DNA from 3 places in the Pseudomonas sp. GW821-FHT01C01 genome. Region 1 is predicted to be linked to each of the others. Evidence: predicted binding sites of a transcription regulator. Region 1 holds the regulator's gene; each other region holds the start of a gene.

Region 1 (6,129 bases):
ATTGTCGATGCAGTAGTAGCCGTTGTCCTCAAGAACGTTGAGGGCGGTACTTTTACCTGAGCCGGAACGGCCACTGACGATGATCAAGCGCATGATTACTGACCGTTTTGCTCATCCAGGACAACCTGATACAGGGCTTCGTTGCTTGCAGCATGACGCAGTTTTTCGCGGACATCCTTGCGGTCGAGCATGCTGGCGATCTGTCGCAGCAGTTCAAGGTGCGCATCGGTAGCTGCTTCCGGGACCAGCAGTACGAACAACAGGTCAACCGGCGCGCCGTCGATGGCGTCGAAATCGATAGGGGCGTCGAGGTGCATCAATGCACTGATGGGCGAAACACAGCCCTTGAGGCGGCAATGTGGAATAGCGATGCCGTTGCCAAAACCGGTGGAACCGAGTTTTTCACGGGCAATCAGCGCCTCGAAGACATCTTGCATCTCCAGAGCCGGCACTTCGCGGGCGATCAGATTGGCAATTTGTTCGAGGGCTTTCTTTTTACTGCCGCCCGGCACGTTCACGAGGGAACGGCCGGGGGTCAGGATACTTTCAAGTCGGATCATGGGTTGGGAGTGTTAACGACCGGTTGCGCCCTGAAGGAGGCTCTGGGTCTTTTCCTTATGCTTTTTGAGTTGTTTATCCAGCTTGTCGGTGAGTGCGTCGATCGCGGCGTACATATCGGTATGTTCCGCGTTTGCGACCACTTCATTTCCGGGAATATGCAGCGTGGCTTCGATTTTCTGCTTCAGTTTTTCGACGGTCATCGTGACCTGCACATTAGTGATCTTGTCGAAATGTCGCTCCAATCGTTCGAGTTTTTCGCCGATGTAGGTGCGAAGAGGTTCGGTCACTTCCAGTTGGTGTCCACTGATGTTGACTTGCATACAGCTTCTCCTTCGTTGCCAGTGCATAAAGCGGTAGATCAGATGATCTACCACTGGAACGCTGTGGCGTGGCCCTACATCAACCGCTTGCGTTCGCTCGAAGGCGCGATCCCGAGGGATTCGCGGTACTTGGCGACGGTGCGGCGGGCCACCTGAATGCCTTGTGCCTCCAGTAAACCAGCGATCTTGCTGTCACTCAACGGCTTTTTCTGATTTTCCGCGGCAACCAGTTTTTTGATGATCGCGCGGATCGCTGTGGACGAGCATTCGCCGCCTTCGGAGGTGCTTACATGACTGGAGAAAAAGTATTTGAGTTCATAAATGCCCCGGGGGGTGTGCATGAACTTCTGGGTGGTCACCCGTGAAATCGTCGACTCATGCATGCCGACCGCTTCGGCGATGTCATGCAGGACCAGCGGCTTCATGGCTTCGTCGCCATATTCGAGGAAGCCGCGCTGATGCTCGACGATCTGGGTGGCCACTTTCATCAGGGTTTCATTACGGCTTTGCAGGCTCTTGATGAACCAGCGGGCCTCCTGCAACTGATTGCGCATGAATGTGTTGTCGGCGCTGGTGTCGGCGCGGCGCACGAAACCGGCGTACTGGGCGTTGACCCGCAGCCGTGGCACCGACTCCTGATTCAGCTCCACCAGCCAGCGCTCGTTGTCCTTGCGCACGATAACGTCAGGAACGACGTACTCGGCTTCGGTGGACTCGATCTGCGAGCCAGGACGCGGGTTGAGGCTCTGGACCAGCTCGATGACCTGGCGCAGTTCATCTTCCTTGAGCTTCATGCGGCGCATCAACTGGCTGTAGTCGCGGCTGCCAAGCAGGTCGATGTAATCGGTGACCAGGCGCTTTGCCTCGGCCAGCCAAGGGGTCTTGGCGGGCAGCTGACGCAACTGCAGCAGCAGGCATTCGCCCAGGTTGCGGGCGCCGATGCCGGCGGGCTCGAATTGCTGGATGCGGTGCAGGACCGCTTCGATTTCGTCCAGTTCGATGTCCAGTTCCGGATCGAAGGCTTCGAGGATCTCCTCGAGGGTTTCATCCAGGTAGCCCTGATTGTTGATGCAGTCGATCAGGGTCACGGCGATCAGGCGATCGGTGTCGGACATCGGAGCCAGGTTCAGTTGCCACAGCAAGTGGCTTTGCAGGCTTTCGCCGGCCGAGGTGCGGGTGGTGAAGTCCCACTCGTCATCATCATTGCTGGGCAGGCTGCTGGCGCTGGTCTGGTAAACGTCTTCCCACGCGGTGTCGACGGGGAGTTCGTTGGGAATGCGCTCGTTCCAGTCGCCCTCATCGAGGTTGTCAACCGTCGGGGCGCTTTCCTGGTAGGAGGGTTCCTGGATGTCAGTGTTGGGCTTTTGTTCGGTGTTGTCGGCCAAGGGGTCGGAATTGTCGAAGTCGTCGCCTTCTTCCTGGCGTTCGAGCATCGGATTGGACTCCAGGGCCTCCTGGATTTCCTGTTGCAGGTCCAGGGTCGACAATTGGAGCAGGCGGATGGCCTGTTGCAGCTGCGGTGTCATCGTCAGCTGCTGGCCCATTCTCAAGACTAGCGATGGTTTCATGGCAGGGGCTTAACACCTTATTCGCCGGCGCGCATGCGCCATCCACTACAGGGCGCCGGAGCGCCAAACATAAGCAAATTATATGCCCGAAACTGAAGTGTTTGCCTAGAGCGCTGTAACAATAAAAACCTGTTGATTTTTATCGCTACAGCGGTCTGGCATTCGCCATGACTGCTTCAGCGCTTACAGGCGGAACTCATGGCCCAGGTACACTTCCTTGACCAGGTCGTTGGCCAGGATGGTTTCGGCGTCACCTTCGGCGATCAACTGGCCGTCGTTGACGATATAGGCCGTTTCGCAGATATCCAGGGTTTCACGAACGTTGTGGTCCGTGATCAGCACGCCAATGCCTTTGGCCTTGAGGTGGTAAATGATCTGTTTGATGTCGCCGACCGAAATCGGGTCCACGCCGGCGAAAGGTTCGTCGAGGAGGATGAATTTCGGGTTGGTGGCCAGGGCGCGGGCGATTTCCACGCGACGGCGCTCACCACCGGACAGGCTCATGCCGAGGTTGTCGCGGATGTGGCTGATGTGGAATTCCTGCAACAGGCTTTCCAGTTCCTTGCGACGACCGGCCTTGTCGAGTTCCTTGCGGGTCTCGAGGATGGCCATGATGTTGTCGGCCACCGACAGTTTGCGGAAGATCGATGCTTCTTGCGGCAAGTAGCCGATACCGGCGTTCGCGCGACCGTGCATCGGCTGGTGGCTGACGTCCAGGTCATCGATCAGGACGCGGCCCTGGTCGGCCTGTACCAGGCCGACGATCATGTAGAAGCAGGTAGTCTTGCCGGCGCCGTTGGGGCCAAGCAGGCCGACGATCTGACCGCTGTCGATGGACAGGCTGACATCACGCACGACCTGGCGGCTCTTGTAGCTCTTGGCCAGATGCTGAGCTTTCAGAGTTGCCATTACTGGGCCTTTTGCTCGTCGGTTTTCTTTTTCGGCTGGATCACCATATCGATGCGCGGGCGCGACTCGGTCACCTTGCTGCCGGTTGCGCGACCGGCGCTGGCGAGCTTCTTGACCGTGTCGTAGACGATTTTTTCGCCTTGGGTGACGTTGTTGTCCTTGTCGACAACTTTGGCCTTGTCGATCAGTACGACGCGGTTTTGCGCGGCGTGATACTGGATGGTCACGCCCCAGCCCTGAACAGGCTTGGTATCGCCAGCCGTTTGCAATTGCTCGAAGTACGCCAGGTTGCCCACCGAGGTCACCACGTCGATGTCGCCAGTCGGGGTGCGGGTGATGGTCACGGTGTTGCCGGTCACCTTCATCGAGCCTTGGGTGATGATCACGTCACCCTTATAGGTAGCAATACCTTGTTTGTCGTCCAGTTGGGCATCGTCGGCCTGAATGCGGATAGGCTGCTGTTGATCTTCCGGCAGAGCCCAGGCGCTCACGCTTCCCAGTGCTGCGCCCAGACTGAGCAAAATCGGGAGGGTTTTAACGAGCCTCATACTGTCCTCTTACGTTCGATAGCAGGTGTATCCTGCTTTCTTTCAAATACGCTTTCATTCCCTTGCCAGTCGATACACCGCCAGCGCCGTCGATTCTAACGTCTTGCTCGGTCTGCGCATATTGCTGCTGCGGGAACACGGTCATGCGGGTGCTGGTGATCAGAGTCTTGCGGTTTTTCTCGTCGAAGCGAGTGATACGCACGTCATCGATCAATTCGACCTGTGTGCCGTCAGGGTTGACCTCGCCGTGCAGGCTCTGGACGTGCCACGGGAATTCGGTGCCGCGGAACACGTTCAGGTCGGGGTTGGTCAGCAATGTCACCTCGGTCGCTTTCAGGTGCTCGACCTTGTCGGACACCAGATCATATTGCAGCTTGCCATCTGGCAGGTACTGCACGCTGTGGGCGTTGATGGCGTAATAGTCGATCGCGCTTTCGTCGACCGGCGTTGCCGGCTTGTCGAGGAAGCGTTCCGGGCTGATGTTCCAGTAGCCAACCGCGGCGAAAATCGCCGCGATGCAACTGAACATCAGAGTGTTGCGAAACTTTTTGCTCAGCATAGTGGGCTCACAGGTACGCCGCATTGGCCGCATCGAGGCGGTCCTGGGCGCGCAGGATCAATTCGCAGAATTCGCGAGCGGCACCTTCGCCGCCACGGGCGAGGGTGATGCCGTGAGCGTGTTCACGCACGAAACTGGCGGCATTGGCCACCGCCATGCCCAGGCCGACGCGGCGAATCACCGGAAGGTCCGGCAGGTCATCGCCGAGGTAGGCAACCTGTTCATAGCTCAGATTGAGTTGGGCCAGTAGCTCGTCGAGTACCACCAGTTTGTCTTCACGCCCCTGATACAGGTGCGGGATACCGAGATTCCTGGCTCGCCGTTCGACCACCGGGGTCTTGCGGCCACTGATGATGGCTGTCTGCACGCCAGCGGCCATCAACATCTTGATGCCCTGGCCGTCGAGTGTGTTGAACGTCTTGAATTCGCTGCCGTCTTCGAGGAAGTACAAGCGTCCGTCGGTCAGCACGCCATCGACATCGAACACCGCCAGTTTGATCTGTTTGCCGCGTTGCAGCAGGTCCGCACTCATTACATTACTCCTGCACGCAGCAAGTCGTGCATGTTCAATGCGCCAACCGGGCGGTCTTCGCTGTCGACCACGACCAGCGCGTTGATTTTGTGGTCTTCCATGATTTTCAGTGCTTCGGCGGCGAGCATCTCGGCGCGTGCGGTCTTGCCATGGGCCGTCATGACCTGGTCGATGATGGCGCTGTGGATGTCGATGCTGCGGTCCAGTGTGCGGCGCAAGTCACCGTCGGTGAAGATTCCGGCCAGTTTGCCGTCGGCTTCCAGAATGACGGTCATGCCCAGGCCCTTGCGGGTCATTTCCATCAGGGCATCCTTGAGCAGGGTGCCGCGCTGGACCTGCGGCAGTTCCTGGCCTGCGTGCATGACATTTTCCACTTTCAGCAGCAGGCGTCGGCCCAGGGCGCCGCCGGGATGGGAAAAGGCGAAGTCTTCGGCGGTAAAACCACGGGCTTCCAAAAGCGCGACTGACAGGGCGTCGCCCATGACCAGCGCGGCCGTGGTCGACGAGGTCGGCGCCAGGTTCAACGGGCAGGCTTCGTGCTCGACGTGGACATTCAGGTTGACCTCGGCGGCCTTGGCCAGCGGCGAGTCAGGGTTGCCGGTCAGGCTGATCAACTGAATGCCCAGGCGCTTGATCAGTGGCAGCAGGGTAACGATTTCATTGGTGGAGCCGGAGTTCGAGAGCGCCAGAATGATGTCGTCGCGGGTGATCATGCCCATGTCACCGTGGCTGGCTTCGGCCGGGTGCACAAAAAATGCCGTGGTGCCGGTGCTGGCCAGGGTCGCGGCAATCTTGTTGCCGATGTGCCCCGACTTGCCCATGCCGACCACGACCACGCGGCCTTTGCTGGCCAGAATCATCTCGCAAGCGCGTACGAAATCTGCGTCGATATGGGGTAGCAGGCCTTGCACGGCTTCTACTTCGAGGCGGATGGTGCGTTGTGCTGATCGAATCAGGTCGCTGGATTGGCTCATGTCGGAAATCGTATAGCCTGATGAAAAGGCGGCGATTATAGCGGTTATGATCGAATCCCTCACGCAAGTTCGTCGCGCATTGTTATTTTCAGTTACCGGAAAGCTTCTAAATGGGGCTTTCAACCTGTCATGCAGTTGAACATGACCCGGCTTTGGCC
Region 2 (6,129 bases), on a different contig from region 1:
CTTCATAGGCCTTGCGGAGTTGTTCATTACGCGCGGTTTCAGCAGCAGGCGCGGCTTCGCCGGGAGGCTGGCGTTCAACGCTGTTGAGGGGTGGCAAGTCGACGGGTTGGGCGTTGATGCCGTCAGGCGGTTGGTTGCTGTACGCGGTGGTGCCGTTGGCGTCTGTGTACTTATAGATCTGCGCCGTGGCGGGTAGAACGATCAGCAACAGGATGAAGAGAAAACCACGACCCATGGAATCGACCGGAAACGAAAGTGTTGGGTTGCAGCATAGGTCAGGCTGTGTGTTTGAACCAAGCCGCTAAACATTTGGGTATGAATTATCAATCTCTCTAGAACGCAGTAATTCATTGTGGGAGCGGGCTTGCTCGCGAAAGCGGTCTGTCTGAGAAAGAGATATTGGATGTACCGACGCCTTCGCGGGCAAGCCCGCTCCCACAGGGATGTGCGTCAGCCGTTGAATCGTGGGCAATAAAAAGGCCTCCCGAAGGAGGCCTCTTTTTGTCACGCCGCGTGCCGCAGCGCTACCGGATCAGCAGCTGTAGTACAGCTCGTATTCCAGTGGGTGTACGAAGGTACGTACCTTGATTTCTTCTTCGCTTTTCAGGGCGATGTAAGCGTCGATGAAGTCGTCGCTGAAAACGCCGCCTTTGGTCAGGAACGCACGACCTTTGTCCAGCTCTTCCAGGGCTTCTTTCAGGCTGCCGCAAACTTGTGGGATCTCTTTCGCCTCTTCAGGCGGCAGGTCGTACAGGTTTTTGTCGGCAGCGTCGCCAGGGTGGATCTTGTTCTGGATGCCGTCCAGGCCAGCCATCAACAGTGCTGCGAAGCACAGGTACGGGTTGGCAGCTGGATCCGGGAAGCGTGCTTCGATACGGCGGGCTTTCGGGCTCGACACGTAAGGAATACGGATCGAAGCGGAACGGTTGCGAGCCGAGTAGGCCAGCATCACTGGAGCTTCGAAGCCTGGAACCAGACGCTTGTAGGAGTTGGTTGCCGGGTTGGTGAAGCCGTTCAGGGCCTTACCGTGCTTGATGATGCCGCCGATGAAGTACAGGGCGGTGTCGGACAGGCCGGCATAGCCTTCGCCAGCGAAGGTGTTCTTGCCATCTTTCCAGATGGACATGTGTACGTGCATACCCGAGCCGTTGTCGCCGTACAGTGGCTTAGGCATGAAGGTCGCGGTGCGGCCGTAGGCATCGGCAACGTTGTGCACGACGTACTTCAGGGTTTGGGTTTCGTCGGCTTTCTTCACCAGAGTGTTGAACTTGACGCCGATTTCGTTCTGGCCGGCAGTCGCCACTTCGTGGTGGTGAACTTCGACGGTCAGGCCCATTTCTTCCAGTGCGTTGCACATGGAGGTACGGATTTCGTGGTCGTGGTCGAACGGCGGAACCGGGAAGTAACCACCTTTGACGCCTGGACGGTGGCCTTTGTTGCCGCCTTCGATGTCCTGGTCGGACATCCACGAACCTTGTTCAGAGTAGATCTTGAACATGGAGCCGGAAATGTCGGACTTGAACTTGACCTGGTCGAAGATGAAGAACTCTGGCTCCGGACCGGCGAATACGGTGTCACCGATACCGGTGGCCTTCAGGTGTTCTTCGGCGCGCTTGGCGATCGCACGTGGGTCGCGGTCGTAGCCTTGCATGCTCGAAGGTTCGATGATGTCGCAGACCAGGATCAGGGTCGGTTCTTCGGTGAACGGATCCAGAACAGCGGTGGAGTCGTCCGGCATCAGGATCATGTCGGAGGCTTCGATGCCTTTCCAGCCAGCGATGGAGGAACCGTCGAACATTTTGCCGACTTCGAAGAAGTCGTCATCCAGCGCATCGCGAGCCGGCATGGTCACGTGGTGCTGAGTGCCTTTGGTGTCCGTGAAGCGCAGATCAATCCACTTGACGTCATGATCTTTGATGAGTTGAACCGACTTCGACATAGTGTCCTCCGGGTGGCTTCGGGCTAGTAATGGATGCCCTTAAATGTGGGTGATGCCGGCGCGAATACTCTGCCAAGGCAACCTGCCTCACAAGGGAGCAAATTGCATGCCAGTGCCCCAGCATGGGTTTTTTGCCCCAAAAACACGCTAGTGAGGGCATTTTGCGCTTTAAAGCAGAAAATCTCGCCCTGTAATGTGGCGCTAAATCCAATAAATGACCTGTTTTGGTGCGCGCAAAACCTTCTGCACATTAACTGGTTAAACCTTGAGCAATTTCCGCTATAATCCGCGCCCCCCTTTTTCGGCAGGCCCTGCGCGCGCTGTTTCCATGAAATTAATCGTAAAAGTCTTCCCCGAGATCACCATCAAGAGCCGCCCGGTACGGATGCGTTTCATCCGCCAATTGGCCAAGAACATCCGTGCCGTGCTCCGCGATCTGGACCCGGCCGTGGTGGTGAACGGCGTGTGGGACAACCTCGAGCTGGAAACCCGTATCACCGAGCCCAAGGCCTTGAAAGAGATGGGCGAACGCCTGTGCTGCATGCCGGGCATCGCGCATTTCCTGCAGGTTGATGAATACCCGTACGTCGACTTCGACGACGTGCTCGAAAAGTGCAAGCTGCACTACGGCGATGCGCTGGCCGGCAAGATCTTTTCGGTGCGCTGCAAGCGTGCGGGCAAGCACCCGTTCAGCTCCATGGATGTCGAAAAATACGTCGGCAGCCAGCTGCGTCGCCAGTGCGGCGCCGCCGGAATTGACCTGAAAAACCCGGAAATCGAAGTCCGTATCGAAATTCGCGACCAACGGTTGTTTGTGATCCATAACCAGCACAACGGCATCGGCGGTTATCCGCTGGGTGCACTGGAGCAGACGCTGGTGCTGATGTCCGGCGGCTTCGACTCCACCGTGGCGGCTTACCAGATCATGCGCCGCGGCCTGATGGCGCATTTCTGCTTCTTCAACCTGGGCGGACGTGCCCATGAACTGGGCGTCATGGAAGTCGCGCATTTCATCTGGAAGAAGTACGGCAGCTCCCAGCGCGTGCTATTTGTCAGTGTGCCGTTCGAGGAAGTGCTGGGCGAAATTCTCGGCAAAGTCGATAACAGTCATATGGGCGTAGTATTGAAGCGTATGATGTTGCGCGCTTCGTCCCAAATTGCCGATCGACTGCACATCGAGGCACTGGTCACCGGTGAGGCGATTTCCCAGGTGTCGAGCCAGACGCTGCCGAACCTGTCGGTGATTGATTGCGTGACCGACAAACTGGTCTTGCGCCCGCTGATCGCCAGTCACAAGCAGGACATCATCGACACGGCCAACGAAATCGGCACCGCCGATTTCGCCCGGCACATGCCGGAGTACTGCGGCGTCATTTCGGTCAATCCGAAGACGGCCGCCAAGCGCTACCGTGTCGAGCACGAAGAGAAAGAATTCGATATGGCGGTGCTCGAGCGTGCGCTCGAAAACGCCAAGCTGGTGCCGATCGATCGGGTGATCGACGAATTGGGCCAGGACCTGCAGATTGAAGAAGTCAGCGAAGCGCTGGCCGGTCAGATCGTCATCGACATCCGTCACCCGGATGCCGCTGAAGACGACCCGCTGGACCTTGCTGGCATCGAGGTACAAACGATGCCGTTTTATGCACTGAACGCTCGTTTCAAGGAACTGGACCCTACTCGCCAGTACCTGCTGTATTGCGACAAAGGCGTGATGAGTCGCCTGCATGCCCACCATTTGCTCAGTGAGGGGCATGCCAATGTGCGCGTTTATCGACCGAGCTAAGTGCCCGGGGCTGTTTGCCTGTGGCCTGCGTCACCGGCCCCCCGATGCCACCGTCAAGCTGTAACGGCTTTCACGGACGCTACTGTTAATCGCTGCCAAGACTTGTCAGCACACCGAATCCTCTGATCGAGATACACAAGTGATCGAAAATCTACGTAACATCGCCATCATTGCCCACGTTGACCATGGTAAAACCACCCTGGTAGACAAACTCCTGCGTCAATCCGGCACCCTGGAGCGCAACGAGCTCAATGACGAGCGCGTGATGGACTCCAACGACCAGGAAAAAGAGCGCGGTATTACCATTCTGGCGAAAAACACCGCCATCAACTGGAACGGCTACCACATCAACATCGTGGACACCCCGGGCCACGCCGACTTCGGCGGCGAAGTTGAACGCGTAATGTCGATGGTCGACTCCGTTCTGCTGCTGGTTGACGCTCAAGACGGCCCTATGCCGCAAACCCGTTTCGTGACCAAGAAGGCTTTCGAAGCCGGCCTGCGTCCAATCGTGTGCATCAACAAGGTTGACCGTCCGGGCGCGCGTCCTGACTGGGTTCTGGACCAGATCTTCGACCTGTTCGACAACCTGGGTGCCACCGAAGAACAGCTGGACTTCAAAGTCGTCTACGCCTCGGCCCTGAACGGTATTGCCGGTCTGGACCACACCGAAATGGCTGAAGACATGACCCCGCTGTACCAGTCGATCGTCGACAACGTACCGGCGCCGGCTGTTGACCGTGAAGGTCCGTTCCAGATGCAAATCTCCGCACTGGACTACAACAGCTTCCTGGGTGTTATCGGTGTTGGCCGTATCGCTCGTGGTCGCGTCAAGCCGAACACCCCGGTTGTGGCTATCGGCGCCGACGGCAAGAAGCGTAACGGTCGTATCCTGAAGCTGATGGGTCACCACGGTCTGCACCGTGTAGACGTTGAAGAAGCTGCAGCAGGCGACATCGTGTGCATCAGCGGTATGGACTCGCTGTTCATCTCCGACACCCTGTGCCACCCGGACATGGTCGAAGCGATGAAGCCGTTGACCGTTGACGAGCCAACCGTTTCCATGACCTTCCAGGTAAACGACTCGCCATTCTGCGGTAAAGAAGGCAAGTTCGTGACTTCCCGTAACATCAAGGAACGTCTGGACAAAGAGCTGCTGTACAACGTTGCACTGCGCGTTGAAGAAGGCGACTCGGCTGACAAGTTCAAGGTTTCCGGCCGTGGCGAACTGCACCTCTCGGTACTGATCGAAACCATGCGTCGCGAAGGCTTCGAAATGGCTGTAGGCCGTCCGGAAGTGATCATCCGTCTGGTTGACGGCGTGAAGCACGAACCGTTCGAAAACGTCACCATCGACCTGCCGGAAGAATCCCAGGGCAAGGTGATGGAAGAGATGGGCCTGCGTAAGGGCGACCTGACCAACATGGTGCCGGATGGCAAGGGCCGTGTACGTCTGGAATACAACATCCCTGCTCGTGGTCTGATCGGTTTCCGTAACCAGTTCCTGACCCTGACCAACGGCGCTGGCATCCTGACCTCGATCTTCGACCGTTACGACGTGATGAAGTCCGGCGACATGTCCGGCCGTCAGAACGGCGTTCTGGTTTCGGTTGAAACCGGCAAGGCACTGACCTACTCCCTGGAAACCCTGCAGGCGCGTGGCAAGCTGTTCGTTGAACACGGTCAGGAAATCTACAACGGTCAGATCGTTGGTCTGAACAGCCGTGACAACGACCTGGGCGTCAACCCTACCAAGGGCAAGAAGCTCGACAACATGCGTGCTTCGGGTAAAGACGAAACCATCGCCCTGGTTCCACCTGTTCGCTTCACCCTGGAACAGGCTCTGGAATTCATCCAGGACGACGAGCTGTGTGAAGTGACTCCTAAGTCCATCCGTCTTCGCAAGAAGATCCTGGACGAAAGCGAGCGTACCCGCGCTGCCAAGAAAGCCAAGGCATAAGATTTAGCCCCGGCTGAACAAAAACGCCCCCGGTCGAAAGGCCGGGGGCGTTTTTGTTTGTGTGGGATTTATGCGGTGTTTGTGCCGGCCCCTTCGCGGGCAAGCCCGCTCCCACAGGGTTTTGTGTCGTACATATAATTTATGTCCGGCACCAATCAATGTGGGAGCGGGCTTGCCCGCGAAGGCGGCCGATCAACCGCCGAAAATGTCAGGAAGTATCAGAACCGCTCGATACTCCGCGAATTCCGCTCGCGCTCCACTTCTTTCGGCTTGTACGCGCAATACCCCGGCCGCGGGCCGATTTTCGGGTGGTTGCGGCAAGTATCCGGGCGCTTTTCATAAATAGTGCACAGACGGCTCTTACGATCCAGGTACAGGCAATCGTTGTTGCTCATGCGCTGCAGGGTGAAGATTTCCGACTTCTGGTTGTAACGCTCGACGATCCCT
Region 3 (6,129 bases), on a different contig from region 1:
AGCGGGCGGCCAAGGGCTGGGCGATCGGGGTGCTGCGAAACAGATCCATGACTATCTGTGAAACCTCACTGGGACTGATGCCGATCCTGTAGGAGCGAGCTTGCTCGCGATGGTCGCCAACGATAACGCTGTAAGCCTGACACCCCGCGGCGTGCTCGGGTTTATCGCGAGCAAGCTCGCTCCTACACTGGTTCGGCGTTTTACTCTTGGATCACATCCGCACCCTTGGGGATGTCGAATTTGAATTTGGAAGCCGGGATCGGCTCGTTGGCCTTCACCCCGGTGAACAGGATATTGGTGCGCTGGCCGACACTGTCGATCAGTTGCATGTCGTTAACCAGACCATTGCGGAACGACAGGCGCAGGCTGTCGAACAGGGTGTCCTTGGTCTTCGGCTTGAGGGTGAAATCGATCACGCCGCCCGCTTCCTTGGCGCTGATGTCGAAGCTCTGGCTGATCTTGGACACATCACCGGACAGCAGCAACGCTGGTGTCTGGGTCAGGCGCTGGTCGAGTTTCTTGATGGTGGCCTGTTCCAGGTCCGGGTCCCACAGGGTGACTTTCTTGCCATCGGAGATCATGGTCTGTTCGGCCGGTGCATCGGTGTGCCAGTAGAACAAGCCCGGACGCTGCAGCGACATCTCGCCGGCAGTTTCCTGCAACTGGGTGCCGGTGCCATCAAGGGTCAGTTGCGAGAAACGTGCGGTCAGGGTCTGGGATTTTTCCAGCAGTTGGGTCAGGCGCGCCACGTCCTTGTCATCGGCGTGAGCCGAGAGCGTGGTCAAAGCCAGTGCCGGCAGCAACAGCATGCGGATCAGACGCATGGGAGTCCTCATAACATTCGTGGGAGTGCGAGCGGCGCCAAAGGGCGCCGCCCCTTTCATACTTGGGTCAGTCGCGCACCGGGCCCGGGGCCAGGACTTCACGCGAACCGTTGGTGTTCATGGACGTCACAACCCCGGCCATTTCCATGGCTTCGATCATGCGCGCGGCGCGGTTATAGCCGATTTTCAACTTGCGCTGAACGGCGGAAATGGAGGCGCGACGGCTTTCCAGGACAAACTGCACTGCTTCGTCATACAGCGCGTCGGCCTCGGGATCGTCGCCGTCGCCGCCACCGCTGCTGCCTTCAAAGCCACTGCCCGCCTCTTCAACGCCATTGAGAATGTCGTCGTTGTATTCCGGCGCGCCACGCAGTTTCCAGGCTTCCACCACGCGGTGAACCTCATCGTCGGAAACGAAGGCACCGTGAACACGAATCGGCAGACTGGTGCCCGGCGGCATGTACAGCATGTCACCGTGGCCCAGCAGTTGTTCGGCACCGCCCTGGTCGATGATGGTCCGCGAGTCGATCTTGCTCGATACCTGGAACGCCATGCGGGTCGGGATGTTGGCCTTGATCAGACCGGTGATCACATCCACCGACGGACGCTGGGTCGCGAGGATCAAGTGGATACCGGCCGCACGAGCTTTCTGCGCAATACGGGCGATCAACTCTTCAACTTTCTTGCCGACGATCATCATCATGTCGGCGAATTCGTCGACCACCACCACGATGGTCGGCAGCTTTTGCAGGAGCGGCGCTTCGTCGTGGATGCTTTCACGCTTGTACAGCGGATCGCTCAACGGTTCGCCTGCGTCCTGGGCTTCCTTGACCTTGGCGTTGAAGCCCGACAGGTTCCGTACGCCCATCTTGGCCATCAGCTTGTAGCGTCGCTCCATCTCGGCAACGCTCCAACGCAAGGCGTTGGCGGCGTCCTTCATGTCGGTGACCACCGGGCACAACAGGTGCGGAATGCCTTCGTAGATCGACAGTTCAAGCATTTTCGGGTCGATCATGATCAGCTTGGCGTCTTCCGGGCCGGACTTGAACAGAATCGACAGGATCATCGCGTTCACACCCACCGATTTACCGGAACCGGTGGTACCGGCCACCAGCAAGTGCGGCATTTTCGCCAGGTCGGTGATGACCGGCTTGCCGCCGATGTCGTGACCCAGGGCCAGGGTGACCGGGGATTTGAAGTTGTCGTACTCGGGGGTCGACAGCACCTCGGAGAAACGCACGATCTGCCGGTCTTCGTTGGGAATCTCGATACCGACCGTGGTCTTGCCCGGAATCACTTCCACCACCCGCACGCTGGTCACGGCCAGGGAACGGGCCAGGTCTTTGGCCAGGTTGGAGATGCGGCTGACCTTGACGCCGGCAGCCGGCTGGATTTCGTAACGGGTAATCACCGGGCCCGGGTGGATCGAATCCACTGCGACTTCAACGCCGAATTCCTTGAGCTTGATTTCCAGCAAGTGGCCAACCGCAGCCAGGGATTCAGGCGAGTAATTGAGCTGTTTCTTTTCCGCAGGATCGAGAATCGAGATCGGCGGCAAGGTGCCTTCCACGGCGCTGTCGACGAACAGCGGTGCCTGTTTCTCTTTTTCGACGCGTTTGCTCGGTGCGGCAGGCTTTGGCGGCGCGGGCGCAATCACTGGCGGCACCTGCTTCTCGCGTTCGGACATGTGCTTGCTCAGGGCTTGCTCACGCTCGATCAGGCGCTCCTTGACCTTGGCCTGCTCGCGCTTGTCGGTGACGGTCGGCGCGACCACTTCATCCATACGGTCGTCGACCTCACGCAACTGGGCAACCAGTTGTTTGCGCTCGGTACGGGCCGCCCACCAGCGATTGGCCGCGCCCTGGAACAGTTCGAACAGGTCGAGGGTGATCTTGCCGGTGATGTCCATCACCTTGAACCACGACAGGTCGGTAAACACGGTCAGACCGAACAGGAACAACGCGATAAACAGCAACGTGCTGCCCTGGATATTCAGGGCATTCCTGGCCAGGTCGCCGAGGCTTTCGCCCAGCGCACCGCCCGCACCGGCCGGCAGACCGGTCGCGGCATGAAAATGGATATGGGCCAGGGCGGCACCCGACAGCACCAGGAATACCAGGCCGATCAGGCGCCAGGAGAACAGCCAACCGCTCCACTGCCACGGTTCGTGACGCTGACGGAAGATCTGGTAAGCCTTGATCGCCAACAGTAACGGGAAGATGTAGGCGAAGTAACCCAGCACCATGAACAGGATATCGGCGCTGTAGGAGCCCGCGGGCCCGCCGAAGTTCTGCACATCGTCGATCTTGCTGTTATGACTCCAGCCCGGATCATCCTTGCCATAGGTCAACAAGGCCATCATCAGGAACAGGCACAAGGCACCGATGGCGATCAGCGCACCTTCCTTGAGTCGGTAGTGCAAGTGCTGGCGCCAGAGCGGAACGACGGCTGGTTTAGGTGCTGCGGTGGATTTCTTCAAAACGCTTCTTTTCCTGCGCCATGGGCGCGTCCATCTGGTGAATGTCTATAAAAACTGCCAAAAAAACTGCCCAATCCAGGCAGGTAAAAAGTTAACACGCGTAACCGGGACTACTTTTAACACTGCGCCTCGGTTTTTATAAACACGCCGCGCACTGAATATATGTAACACGCAAGGCATTGTACGGGTTTGTACGCACGACGCCATGCTTGAGACCCTTGGGTGTAGCATAGTCAACAGCACATGACATGCCGTTCAATTTGAGCATGCATTCTCTTTGGTGACAAAGGCTTATGAGGTGTTTTTATGAGCGAAGCGAAGCATTCACGCCTGATTATCCTGGGCTCCGGTCCCGCCGGTTACAGCGCAGCCGTTTATGCCGCCCGTGCCAACCTCAAACCCGTTGTCATTACCGGCATACAGGCAGGTGGCCAGCTCACCACCACCGTCGAAGTCGATAACTGGCCAGGCGACGTCGAAGGCCTGACCGGGCCCGTCCTGATGGACCGCATGCAAAAACACGCCGAGCGCTTTGCCACCGAGATCGTTTACGACCACATCCATACTGCCAAGTTGCAACAACGGCCGTTCGAGCTGATCGGCGACGGCGGAACCTACACCTGCGACGCACTGATCATTGCCACCGGCGCTTCCGCGCAATACCTGGGCCTGCCGTCGGAAGAAGCGTTTGCCGGCAAAGGGGTTTCGGCCTGCGCGACCTGTGACGGATTCTTTTATCGCAACCAGGTGGTCGCAGTGGTCGGCGGCGGTAACACGGCGGTCGAAGAAGCGTTGTATCTGTCGAACATCGCCAAAGAAGTGCACCTGGTCCATCGGCGCGACAAGCTACGCTCGGAGAAAATCCTCCAGGACAAACTCTTCGAAAAAGCCGCCAACGGCAACGTCCGCCTGCATTGGAACCAGAATCTGGACGAAGTGCTCGGCGATGCCAGCGGTGTGACCGGCGCCCGCCTGCGCGACAGCCACACAGGTGAAACCACGGAGCTCGCACTGGCCGGCGTATTTATCGCCATTGGCCACAAACCCAACACCGACCTGTTCACGGGCCAACTGGAAATGCGTGACGGGTACCTGCTGGTCAAGGGAGGCAGCGAAGGCGATGCCACCGCCACGGCGATTGCAGGCGTGTTTGCTGCCGGCGACGTGGCCGACCACGTTTATCGCCAGGCCGTTACGTCTGCCGGGGCTGGTTGCATGGCGGCACTTGACGCCGAAAAATACCTCGACGACATTCCTGTCGTTTGAAGGCAAACTTTATGGCGGGTCAACACCCGCCACTGCCCTCCCCTTCTGCAAGCCCGGACGCCATGCTGACTTGGTTACAACGCAACTCCCTGACCTTTCCACCACTGGAAAAAGCCATGCGCGACCCCAACGGGTTGCTGGCTGCCGGCGGTGACCTGTCCGCTGATCGACTGATCAACGCCTATCGCCACGGGTGTTTTCCATGGTTTTCCGAAGGCCAGCCGATCCTCTGGTGGTCTCCGGACCCGCGCACGGTTTTGTTTCCCGACGAATTGCACGTCTCGCGCAGCCTGAACAAACTGCTGCGCCAGCAACGCTATCAAGTGAGCTTTGACGAGGACTTCGCCGCCGTCATCCGCGCCTGCGCAGCTCCCCGGGATTACGCCGACGGCACCTGGATCACCGACGCGATGCAGGACGCCTACATAGAGCTGCACCGGCGTGGTCACGCCCACTCGGTGGAAGTGTGGGACGACGACGAACTTGTCGGCGGGCTGTATGGCCTGGCGATGGGCCGGTTGTTTTTCGGCGAGTCCATGTTCAGCCGCGCTGACAACGCCTCGAAATTCGGCTTTGCCACACTGGTTCGACATCTGAAAGACTCAGGTTTTGTGTTGATCGATTGCCAGATGCCCACCGATCACCTGCACAGCCTGGGAGCGCGGGCAATTCCTCGCCGCGACTTTGCCAATTACCTCGCGCAGTATCTGGACCAGCCCAGCAGCGCCAATTGGGTTTGCTGAGCGACATTTGCGCGCGTGGCTTACACTTATTCAAAAGCATTATCCCGAGGGTTGATCATGACCGAGTTGGCGCGTTTGAAGTTCTATGCCACTCAGCCGCACTCTTGCAGTTATCTGCCTGAGGAGCAGGCCACGACCCTGTTCCTCGACCCTAGCCAGCCCATGGATGTGCATGTCTATGCAGACCTGTCAGAGATGGGTTTCCGGCGCAGTGGCGATCATCTCTACCGGCCGCACTGCCAGAATTGCAATGCGTGTGTTCCAGCGCGCATTCCTGTAGTGCAATTCAGCCCCAACCGTCAGCAGAAACGCATCTTCAAGCGCAACGCCGACTTGCAGGTACGCCCCGCCAAGCCAAGCTTCAACGAAGAGTATTTCGATCTTTATCAGCGCTATATCGAACAACGCCATGCCGACGGCGACATGTACCCGCCCAGCCGCGATCAGTTTTCCACGTTCCTGGTGCGCGACCTGCCGTTTTCCCGGTTCTACGAATTCCGTCTCGACGGCCGCTTGCTGGCGATCGCCGTCACCGACCTTCTGCCGAACGGTCTGTCGGCGGTGTACACCTTCTATGAACCCGACGAAGAGCGTCGCAGCCTGGGACGCTACGCCATCCTCTGGCAGATCGCCGAGGCCCGGCGACTGGGGCTGGATGCGGTCTATCTGGGCTACTGGATCAAAAACTGCAAAAAAATGAGCTACAAGACCCAGTATCGTCCCATTGAACTGCTGGTTAACCAGCGCTGGGTCGTCCTGAACTAGAGCGAACCCTAAACCCCTTGGCTTGAACCCCACTTTTCGGGCACAATGCACG

The links. Region 1 encodes sigma-54, which starts transcription at its own class of promoters, with help from an activator protein. Its sites were predicted from a motif close to ANTGGCATNNANNTTGCTNT; they were not measured.
Region 2: glnA (glutamate--ammonia ligase) is a predicted target of sigma-54. The motif match lies at 2,034-2,053, and genes of this name have one in related genera.
Region 3: AC07XF_RS03580 (DNA translocase FtsK) is a predicted target of sigma-54. The motif match lies at 3,540-3,559, and genes of this name have one in related genera.

What each region holds. Positions count from the first base shown of each region.
Region 1 covers NZ_JBWKXF010000028.1:60,949-67,077, forward strand. Annotated here, with positions in the region: gene rapZ (RNase adapter RapZ) at 1-93, opposite strand, end outside; gene ptsN (PTS IIA-like nitrogen regulatory protein PtsN) at 96-560, opposite strand; gene hpf (ribosome hibernation-promoting factor, HPF/YfiA family) at 573-881, opposite strand; gene AC07XF_RS17800 (RNA polymerase factor sigma-54) at 956-2,449, opposite strand; gene lptB (LPS export ABC transporter ATP-binding protein) at 2,633-3,358, opposite strand; gene lptA (lipopolysaccharide transport periplasmic protein LptA) at 3,358-3,906, opposite strand; gene lptC (LPS export ABC transporter periplasmic protein LptC) at 3,893-4,465, opposite strand; gene AC07XF_RS17820 (KdsC family phosphatase) at 4,473-4,997, opposite strand; gene AC07XF_RS17825 (KpsF/GutQ family sugar-phosphate isomerase) at 4,997-5,971, opposite strand.
Region 2 covers NZ_JBWKXF010000005.1:139,865-145,993, forward strand. Annotated here, with positions in the region: gene AC07XF_RS05510 (DUF4124 domain-containing protein) at 1-235, opposite strand, end outside; gene glnA (glutamate--ammonia ligase) at 533-1,939, opposite strand; gene thiI (tRNA uracil 4-sulfurtransferase ThiI) at 2,268-3,722, shown strand; gene typA (translational GTPase TypA) at 3,862-5,682, shown strand; gene AC07XF_RS05530 (YkgJ family cysteine cluster protein) at 5,901-6,129, opposite strand, start outside.
Region 3 covers NZ_JBWKXF010000003.1:213,845-219,973, reverse strand. Annotated here, with positions in the region: gene AC07XF_RS03590 (replication-associated recombination protein A) at 1-49, opposite strand, end outside; gene lolA (outer membrane lipoprotein periplasmic chaperone LolA) at 201-824, opposite strand; gene AC07XF_RS03580 (DNA translocase FtsK) at 892-3,303, opposite strand; gene trxB (thioredoxin-disulfide reductase) at 3,610-4,569, shown strand; gene aat (leucyl/phenylalanyl-tRNA--protein transferase) at 4,632-5,312, shown strand; gene AC07XF_RS03565 (arginyltransferase) at 5,370-6,077, shown strand.